DNA from 3 places in the Streptomyces sp. NPDC014882 genome. Region 2 is predicted to be linked to each of the others. Evidence: riboswitches for the same ligand, from Rfam matches in the RefSeq annotation. Region 2 holds a riboswitch; each other region holds the start of a gene.

Region 1 (3,265 bases), on a different contig from region 2:
CACCCTCGCCCTGGTCGCCGGCGGCGCCGTCGCCCCCGACTCCGACCCGCCGCTGTGGGTCATCCTGTCCGCGGGCCTGGCGATCGCGCTCGGCACCTACCTCGGCGGCTGGCGCATCATCCGCACCATGGGCAAGGGCCTGACCGACCTCCAGCCGCAGCAGGGCTTCGCCGCCCAGACCAGCGCGGCCACCGTCATCCTGGCCTCCTCCCACCTCGGCTTCTCGCTCTCCACCACGCACTCGGTGTCCGGCGCGGTGATGGGCGCGGGCCTGGGCCGCAAGGGCGGCGTCGTCCGCTGGTCGACCGCCACCCGGATGTTCGTGGCCTGGGGCCTGACGCTGCCGGCCGCGGCCCTGGTCGGCGCCCTCGCCGAGTACGTGACCGGCTTCGGCGACTGGGGCACGGCGCTCGTCGCGGTGTTCCTCATCGCCTCCAGCGCGGCGATCTGGAAGATCTCGCGGCGCGAGGTCATCGACCACACGCACGTCGTCGGCGGGGACGAGGAGCCGGCCGGCGTGGTCACCACCGCGATCGCCGCCGTGACCCCGCCCCCGGCGGGCACGGTCACCGAGGACCTCACGGCCACCGTCCCGGCGCCGGAGCCGGCCCCGTCGGCCGCCCCCACCGTCACCACCGTCTGAGTCCCGCCCCCACCGGTACGAAGGAAGAAGCAGCATGAAGATCGACTGGGCGGCTCTCGGCTCCGTCTTCGGGGTCAGTCTCGTCGTCACCGTGGCCCTCGTGGCCCTCTTCACCCTCGGCATCATGGGCCTCTCCCGCCGCGAGCGGGCCGCGGCCCAGGGCGGCTCCGCCACCCTGGCCGTCACCGGCGCGTACGCGTGCTTCGCGGCGTGCGCCGGGGCGGTGGCCTACGGGATCTCGCTGATCGTCGCCTGACGGATCGGCACGCACACGCGCGCGTGGGGCGCGGGACGGACCACCGTCCCGCGCCCCACGCGCGTGTGACGGCCGTGACCGGTGATGCGGGGCCGGCGGCGTGTGGGCTTCTGCACACTGTCCCGGCGCAGGTCAACAGTGAGTTGACGGCCCTTCCGGGCCCGTGGTGGACTGCCGGGGCCATGTACGGCGACAGAAGAGGAAGCCGGTGTGAATCCGGCGCGGTCCCGCCACTGTCACCGGGGTAGACACCCCCGGGAGCCAGGAACTCTCGTCGCCGGTCTCGTCGAACCAGGGCGTGGACACCCTGAGTGAGGACATATCGCCATGCTCGGCTGCCGTTCGAGGTACAGCACCAGGTCGTTGCCCGGCCCGTCGGCCGGCTGAGCCGATGGGTGCCGATCGCCGATACGCGTACGGTGCCGCCGCCGGCCTCCTGGGGGACCTGCTCCTCGGCGATCCGCGCCGGGGGCATCCGGTCGCCGTGTTCGGGCGGGCCGCGGCCGGCGTGGAGCGGGTGCTGTGGCGGGACCACCGCGGGTGGGGCGCGCTGCACACCGCCGTGTGCGCCGGTGGCGCCGTGGCCCTCGGGGCCCTCGCCTCGCGTGCCGTACGCCGCTCCCCCGCCGCGTCCGTCGCGCTGACCGGTGCCGCCGCGTGGGCCGTCGTCGGCGGGACCTCGCTGGTGCGGGAGGCCCGGGCCGTCGGGCGGGCCCTGGAGGCGGGGGACGTCGAGGGCGCGCGGGCGCGCCTGCCGCACCTGTGCGGACGGGACCCGCAGGCCCTGGACGCCGACGGGATCGCCCGCGCGGTCGTCGAGTCCGTCGCCGAGAACACCTCCGACGCGGTCGTGGGCGCCCTGGTGTGGGGAGCCGTCGGCGGCGTGCCGGGACTGCTCGGGTTCCGGGCCGTCAACACCCTGGACGCGATGGTCGGTCACCGCTCGCCGCGCCACCTCCGCTTCGGGTGGGCGTCGGCCCGGCTGGACGACGTCGCCGGCTGGCCGGGGGCCCGGCTGACCGCCGTGCTGGCCGCCGTCGCCGGCGACGATCCGCGCGGGGCGCTGCGGGCCTGGCGGGCCGACGCGCGCAGGCACCCCAGCCCCAACGCCGGTCCCGTGGAGGCGTCGTTCGCCGGCGCCCTCGGGGTGCGGCTGGGCGGGACGCTGTCGTACGGCGGGCGCGTCGAGCACCGGCCGGTGCTGAACGGGGAGCGGGGCCGGCCCGTCGTGGTCCGGGACATCGAACGTGCCGCGCGGCTCTCCCGCCGCGTCGGCCTGCTCGCGCTCGGCGTCACCGTCGCCGCGCGCGCCGTGGCCGCGAGCGTCCTCGCGGCGGGAGCGAAGGGGCGTACGTCATGAGCGGGGGTCTCCTCGTCGCCGGCACCACCTCGGACGCCGGCAAGAGCGTCGTCACGGCCGGGATCTGCCGGTGGCTGGTGCGGCAGGGGGTCAAGGTGGCGCCCTTCAAGGCGCAGAACATGTCCCTCAACTCGTTCGTGACCCGTGAGGGCGCCGAGATCGGGCGCGCGCAGGCCATGCAGGCGCAGGCCTGCCGCATCGAGCCGACGGCGCTGATGAACCCGGTGCTGCTCAAGCCGGGCGGCGAGCGGAGCAGCCAGGTCGTGCTGCTCGGCAGGCCGGTCGGCGAGATGAGCGCGCGCGGCTTCTTCGGCGAGACCGGAGGGACCGGAGAGACCGGAGAGACCGGAGGGACCGGGGAAAGCGGAGGGGCCGCAGGGGCGTCCCCCGGGAGCAGGCTGCGCGGCGGACGGCAGGAGGAACTCCTCGGGACCGTCCTGGACTGTCTCGCCGAGTTGCGGGGCACGTATGACGCGGTGATCTGTGAGGGGGCGGGCAGTCCCGCCGAGATCAACCTGCGGCGGACCGACATCGTGAACATGGGGATCGCCCGCAACGCCCGCCTCCCCGTGCTCGTCGTCGGCGACATCGACCGCGGCGGCGTCTTCGCCTCCTTCTTCGGGACCGTCGCGCTGCTCTCGCCGCAGGACCAGGAACTGGTCGCCGGGTTCCTCGTCAACAAGTTCCGCGGTGACGTCTCCCTGCTGGAGCCGGGCCTGGACATGCTGCACGGCCTGACCGGGCGGCGGACCTACGGGGTGCTGCCGTTCCGGCACGGGCTCGGCATCGACGAGGAGGACGGGATGGCGGTCTCCCTGCGGGGCGCCGTCCGGGAGTCGGCCGTCTCCGCGCCCGTCGGCGAGGACGTGCTGCGGGTCGCCGTCTGCGCGGTCCCGCTGATGTCCAACTTCACCGACGTGGACGCGCTGGCCGCCGAACCGGGCGTCGTCGTGCGGTTCGTGGACCGGCCGGAGGAACTGGCCGACGCCGACCTCGTGGTGCTGCC
Region 2 (3,265 bases):
GTCACCAACGGCCAGTTGGCGATCCCGCAGCTCTTCGAGGACATGTTCCCGGCGTGGTTCGCGGGCGTGGCCTTCGCGGCGATCGGCATCGGCGCGCTGGTGCCGGCCGCCATCATGTCCATCGCGGCCGCGAACCTGTTCACCCGCAACATCTACAAGGACTTCATCAAGCCGGACGCCACGCCCAAGGAGGAGACCCGCGTCTCCAAGCTGGTCTCGCTGCTGGTGAAGGTCGGCGCGCTGGTCTTCGTCCTCACCATGGACAAGACCGTCGCCATCAACTTCCAGCTCCTGGGCGGCATCTGGATCCTGCAGACCTTCCCCGCCCTGGTGGGCGGCCTGTTCACCCGCTGGTTCCACCGCTGGGCCCTGCTGGCCGGCTGGGCCGTCGGCATGCTCTACGGCACGGTCGCGGCGTACGGCGTCGCCTCCCCGACCCAGGCGCACTTCGGCGGCTCGTCGAAGGAGATCCCCGGCATCGGGGAGATCGGCTACATCGGCCTGACGGCGTTCGTCCTGAACGTCGTGGTGACGGTGGTGCTGACCTTCGTCCTGAAGGCGCTGAAGGCTCCGGAGGGCGTCGACGAGACGTCCCCGTCGGACTACACGGCGGACGCCGGCGACCCGGGCGTCCAGGTGGAACTGCCGCCGGCGACCGCGGGGACGGCAGCGGGGCACTAGGACCGTCGTCCGCGTCCCGCAGCGGGCCGTCGGGGGCATGTCCCCGGCGGCCCGCCGTCGTGCGCGCCCGTGCCGCCGGGACGGGCCCGCGTCCTCCCGGAGTTGACGCTGCGAAGCCGGTCCGACACAACATCTGGGGGTCACTCGGCAGCCCGGCACAAGATGTATGCTCGTGCTCGCTGTCGCCGCAGGGGAATCCGGTGCGAATCCGGAACTGTCCCGCAACGGTGTACTCACGTGCGCGCATGTTCCCGTGCGCACGCCTGGTCAGTCCGAGCACCTGCCGGCAGCGCACCCGGTCCGTCCGGTTCGGGTGCCCTGACGTCCGGGCCTCGCGGAATGGGCCGGTGGACGCGACGCGCCCCCGCGCTCGTGTGCTGCCCCCTGCCCCGCGCAAGGCCCCCGCCGAGCGAGGGAGAGCCCCACGTGACCATCGCGCCAGCCGAACCGGCTTCAGCGGCCCCGGAGACCGACGGTCCCGGAGCCGCACTGCTGCGGACCCTGACCGAGCTGACCGCCGACCTCCCGGACGCCGACCCCGGCCGGGTCGCCGCCGCCGCCCTGCGGGGCCGGTCCTCGCGGGCTGACGAGGCGGAGCTGCGCGAGCTGGCCACGGAGGCGGCCGCCGGTCTGATCTCCGAGGACCCCGCCTACTCCCGGCTGGCCGCCCGGCTGCTGACGATCGGCATCCGCGCCGAGGCCGCCTCCCAGGGCGTCACCTCCTTCACCACGTCCGTCGCCGTCGGCCACCGCGAGGGCCTGATCGCCGACCGCACCGCCGCGTTCGTGCGGCTGCACGCCGCCCGGCTCGACGCGCTGGTCGACCCGGACGCCGACGACCGCTTCGGCTACTTCGGCCTGCGCACCCTGCACAGCCGCTACCTGCTGCGCCACCCGCTGACCCGCAAGGTCGTCGAGACCCCCCAGCACTTCCTGCTGCGGGTGGCGAGCGGCCTGGCCGAGGACGACACGGCGAGGAGCGTCGACGAGGTCGCCGCGCTCCACGGGCTGATGAGCCGCCTGGACTACCTCCCCTCCTCCCCCACCCTGTTCAACTCCGGCACCCGGCACCCGCAGATGTCGTCCTGCTACCTCCTCGACTCCCCCCTGGACGAGCTGGACTCGATCTACGACCGCTACCACCAGGTCGCCCGCCTCTCCAAGCACGCCGGCGGCATCGGGCTGTCGTACAGCCGCATCCGCTCGCGCGGCTCGCTGATCCGCGGCACCAACGGGCACTCCAACGGCATCGTGCCGTTCCTGAAGACCCTGGACGCCTCGGTCGCCGCCGTGAACCAGGGCGGCCGGCGCAAGGGCGCGGCCGCGGTCTACCTGGAGACCTGGCACTCCGACATCGAGGAGTTCCTGGAGCTGCGCGACAACACCGGTGAGGACGCGCGCCGTACGCACAACCTCAACCTGGCGCACTGGGTGCCGGACGAGTTCATGCGGCGGGTCGACGCCGACGGGCAGTGGTCGCTGTTCTCCCCGGCCGACGTGCCCGAGCTGGTCGACCTGTGGGGCGACGAGTTCGACGCGGCCTACCGCGCGGCCGAGGCGGCGGGCCTGGCGAGGAGGACCATCGCCGCCCGCGACCTGTACGGCCGCATGATGCGCACCCTCGCGCAGACCGGCAACGGCTGGATGACCTTCAAGGACGCGGCCAACCGCACCGCCAACCAGACCGCCGAACCGGGCCACGTCGTCCACTCCTCGAACCTGTGCACGGAGATCCTGGAGGTCACCGACGACGGCGAGACGGCGGTCTGCAACCTGGGTTCGGTGAACCTCGGCGCGTTCGTCGACACGCGCCCCGGGGCCGCCGAGGTCATCGACTGGGAGCGGCTGGACGAGACCGTCCGCACCGCCGTCACCTTCCTCGACCGGGTCGTCGACATCAACTTCTACCCCACCGAGCAGGCGGGCCGCTCCAACGCCCGCTGGCGGCCGGTCGGGCTGGGCGCGATGGGCCTCCAGGACGTCTTCTTCAAGCTCCGGCTGCCCTTCGACTCGCCCGAGGCCAGGGAACTCTCCACCCGGATCGCCGAGCGGATCATGCTCGCCGCGTACGAGGCCTCCGCCGACCTCGCCGAGCGCAACGGCCCGCTGCCCGCCTGGGAGAAGACCCGCACCGCCCGGGGCGTGCTGCACCCCGACCACTACGGCGTCGAGTTCGCCTGGCCGGAACGCTGGGCGGCGCTGCGCGAGCGCGTCGCGGCGACCGGCATGCGCAACTCGCTGCTCCTGGCCATCGCGCCGACCGCCACCATCGCGTCCATCGCCGGTGTGTACGAGTGCATCGAGCCGCAGGTCTCCAACCTGTTCAAGCGCGAGACGCTGTCCGGCGAGTTCCTCCAGGTCAACTCCTACCTGGTGCGCGAGCTCAAGGAGCTGGGCGTGTGGGACGCCCGCACCCGCGAGGCCCTGCGCGAGGCGAACGGCTCGGTGCAGTCCTTCACCTGGATCCCCGAGGACGTACGGGCGCTGTACCGCACGGCGTGGGAGATCCCGCAGCGCGGCCTGATCGACATGGCCGCCGCCCGCACCCCGTACCTGGACCAGGCGCAGTCCCTGAACCTGTTCC
Region 3 (3,265 bases), on a different contig from region 2:
ACGCTGCCCGAGGATCCCGCGGACGGTGCGGGCCCCGAGGACGGCGAGAACGGCGAGGGCCCCGAGGCCGGCGAGAACCCCGGGGGCGGCCGGGCGCCGGACGTGGTGGGCGAGCTGGCGGAGGTCGCGCAGGTGCTCGGGCACGAGGTGGTCGTGGCCGGGCGGGCCACGGACCTGTACCTGCGGGCCCGGCGCAGGGAACGGCTCACCCTGGCCGCGGAGATGCAGTGGCAGCTCCTCCCGGCCCGCGCCGGCACCGGTCCCGGATACGCGCTCGGCGCCCAGCTGGAGCCCGCCTACGCCGTCCGCGGCGACAACTTCGACTGGTCCGCGACGGACGGCCGCCTCACCCTGTACGTCAACAACGGCACGGGCGAGGGCACGGAGGCGCCGCTGCTGACGAACCTGGCGGTCAGCGCGCTGCGCAACGCGCGGCGGGCCGGCCTCCCGATCGCCGATCAGGCGGCGCTGGCCGACCAGGCGGTGCACGCGCACTACCGGGGCCACTGCTACCTGCCGGTGCTGATGCTGGAGGTCGAACTCGCCACCGGACGGGCCCAGGTGGTGGACGCCGGCTCACCACGGCTGCTGCGGCTGCGGGCGGGCACCGTCGAACACGTCGGCCTGGACGCCCAGTTGCCGCTGGGCATGTTCGAGGAGACCGACTACGTGGCGCAGCCGTTCCAGGTGGAGCCCGGCGACCGGCTGGTGTTCGTCAGCGACGGCGTCCACCCGGACGCCTCGCCCGGCGGGGGGACGTACGGGGACGCCGCCCTGGCGCGCGCGATCACCGCCACCCGGCTGCTGCCGGCGGCCGAGGCCCCGCATGCCGTGCTGCGCGAACTGGCCGGGCACCGCGACGGATCCGCGGCGGAGGACGACGCGCTCGTGGTGTGCCTGGACTGGCACGGCCGCTGACCCTCCGGGACCCCGCCCCGGGGCACGCCCTCGAAACCCCTCCCCCGGGGCCCCGTCCCCGGGCCTCCGTCTCCGGATCCCGGACCGGCACGGCCGACGACCGGCCGGTGTGACCGGATCGACACCGCCACCGACCGGCGCCCGCCCGGCCCCGGCACGGCCGGTGTGCGCCGGTCCGGCACCCCGCGTCCGCCGTCCGTGCGCCCCCGTTCGCGCTTGTCACCGCCCCGGTCCTCGCACTACTGTCACCACGCCTTGGTGAACGGGAAATCCGGTGTGATGCCGGTGCGGCCCTCGCCACTGTGATCGGGAAGTCCGGCTCCGGCCCTCGCGGGCAGCCACTGGGTCCTCACGGACCCGGGAAGGCGGAGCACGGGCGGTGGTACCCGTCAGCCAGGAGACCGGCCAAGGCGCGTCAACCATCCACGAGGTGCTGGAGAGGGTCTGCTGAGCCATGCACATAGCCGAGGGTTTTCTTCCTCCGGTGCACGCGGTCGCCTGGAGCGTCGCGTCGGCGCCGTTCGTCGTCCACGGAGCCCGGTCGCTCACCCGTGAAGTCAGGGAACATCCCGAGAGCACACTGCTGCTCGGCGCCTCCGGCGCCTTCACGTTCGTCCTGTCCGCACTCAAGCTCCCTTCGGTGACCGGGAGTTGCTCGCACCCCACCGGCACCGGTCTGGGCGCGATCCTGTTCCGGCCGCCGATCATGGCCGTGCTGGGCACCATCACCCTGCTCTTCCAGGCCCTGCTGCTCGCGCACGGCGGCCTGACCACGCTCGGCGCCAACGTGTTCTCGATGGCGATCGTCGGACCGTGGGCCGGGTACGGCGTGTACCGCCTGCTGCGGCAGTACGGCGTGCCGCTGATGGTCACGGTGTTCGCCGGCGCCTTCGTCGCCGACCTGTCCACCTACTGCGTGACCAGCGTGCAGCTGGCGCTGGCGTTCCCCGACCCGAGCAGCGGGTTCCTGGGCGCACTCGGCAAGTTCGGGTCCATCTTCGCCGTCACGCAGGTCCCGCTGGCGGTGAGCGAGGGGCTCCTCACCGTCCTGGTGATGCGTCTCCTCGTGCAGTCCAGCAAGGGCGAGCTGACCCGGCTGGGCGTGCTGGCGGCCGGGCGCCGCGCGTCGGACACGACCGGGGCGGTGGCCCCGTGAAGCGGAACACGAGGATCAACCTCCTGCTGCTGCTCGCCGTGCTCGCGCTCGCGGTGCTGCCGCTGGCCCTGGGGCTCGGCGACCACAAGGAGCAGCCGTTCACCGGCTCCGACAGCGAGGCGGAGACGGCGATCACCGAGATCCAGCCGGACTACGAGCCGTGGTTCTCGCCCCTGTACGAACCGCCGTCGGGGGAGATCGAGTCGGCGCTGTTCGCCGCCCAGGCGGCCCTGGGCGCGGGTGTCCTCGCCTACTACTTCGGGGTGCGCCGCGGCCGCCGCCAGGGCGAACTGCGGTTGCTGGCCCGGCTGGAACGGGAGCGGGACGGTGCCGAGGCGCGGGACGAGGCCGAAGCACGGGACGGGACCGGGACACGCGACGGGACCGAGGCACGGGACGGTGCCGGGGCACGGGACGGTGCCGGGGCACGGGACGGTGCCGGGGCACGGGACGGTGCCGGGGCACGGGATGCCGTGAGCGCGCCCGACGCCGGGAAGTCCCCGCGGGGACGGGTCTGATCGCGCGTGCTGCCGATCGACGCGGCGGCGCACAGCAGTCGCTGGCGCCACCGCCATCCCGTGGACAAGGCGGTGCTGGGGCTCGGCCTCACCCTGCTCGCGATCTCCCTCCCGCCCTGGCCGGGCGCGGCCCTGGTGCTGGTGACGGCGCTCGCCCTGCTGCTGGGTCCGGCGGGGGTGCCGCCCCGCCGGCTGTGGCGCGCCTACCGGGTCCCGCTGGGCTTCTGCGCGACGGGCGCGCTCCCCCTCCTCGTCCAGGTGGGCGGGCCCGACGGGTTCGTGTCCCTGGCCGACGCCGGCCCGGCGCGGGCCGGGGAGCTGATGCTGCGCACCTCGGCCGCCTCGCTCGGCGTGCTGCTGTTCGCGTTCACCACGCCCATGTCGGACCTGCTGCCCCGTCTGGTGAGGGCCGGCGTGCCCGCGCCGGTCGTCGACGTCGCCCTGGTGACGTACCGGATGAGCTTCCTGCTGCTGGACTCGGTGCGCCGGATCCGGGAGGCGCAGGCGGCCCGGCTCGGACACACCGGCCGGGCCGCCGAGTGGCGTTCGCTCGCCGGGCTCGGCGCCACCGCGTTCGTGCGGGCCTTCGACCGGGCGGCGCGACTGCAGGCCGGGCTCGCCGGGCGCGGCTACGACGGCACCCTGCGCGTCCTGGTGCCCGAGGCCCGCGTCT

Evidence for each region. A riboswitch is a leader RNA that binds a small molecule or an ion and turns the genes downstream of it on or off. The one in region 2 is predicted to bind cobalamin.
Region 1: linked by a shared signal. The riboswitch ahead of ACF09K_RS29435 (cobalamin biosynthesis protein) and the one ahead of ACF09K_RS03795 (ribonucleoside-diphosphate reductase subunit alpha) in region 2 are both predicted to bind cobalamin.
Region 3: linked by a shared signal. The riboswitch ahead of ACF09K_RS12130 (energy-coupling factor ABC transporter permease) and the one ahead of ACF09K_RS03795 (ribonucleoside-diphosphate reductase subunit alpha) in region 2 are both predicted to bind cobalamin.

The regions. Positions count from the first base shown of each region.
Region 1 is NZ_JBIBWL010000016.1:110,366-113,630, reverse strand. Features, by position in the region: gene ACF09K_RS29445 (anion permease) at 1-643, shown strand, start outside; gene ACF09K_RS29440 (hypothetical protein) at 678-899, shown strand; cobalamin riboswitch at 1,058-1,190, shown strand; gene ACF09K_RS29435 (cobalamin biosynthesis protein) at 1,291-2,259, shown strand; gene ACF09K_RS29430 (cobyric acid synthase) at 2,256-3,265, shown strand, end outside.
Region 2 is NZ_JBIBWL010000001.1:849,642-852,906, reverse strand. Features, by position in the region: gene mctP (monocarboxylate uptake permease MctP) at 1-681, shown strand, start outside; cobalamin riboswitch at 835-984, shown strand; gene ACF09K_RS03795 (ribonucleoside-diphosphate reductase subunit alpha) at 1,108-3,265, shown strand, end outside.
Region 3 is NZ_JBIBWL010000004.1:187,149-190,413, reverse strand. Features, by position in the region: gene ACF09K_RS12135 (PP2C family protein-serine/threonine phosphatase) at 1-918, shown strand, start outside; cobalamin riboswitch at 1,158-1,343, shown strand; gene ACF09K_RS12130 (energy-coupling factor ABC transporter permease) at 1,373-2,074, shown strand; gene ACF09K_RS12125 (energy-coupling factor ABC transporter substrate-binding protein) at 2,071-2,592, shown strand; gene cbiQ (cobalt ECF transporter T component CbiQ) at 2,599-3,265, shown strand, end outside.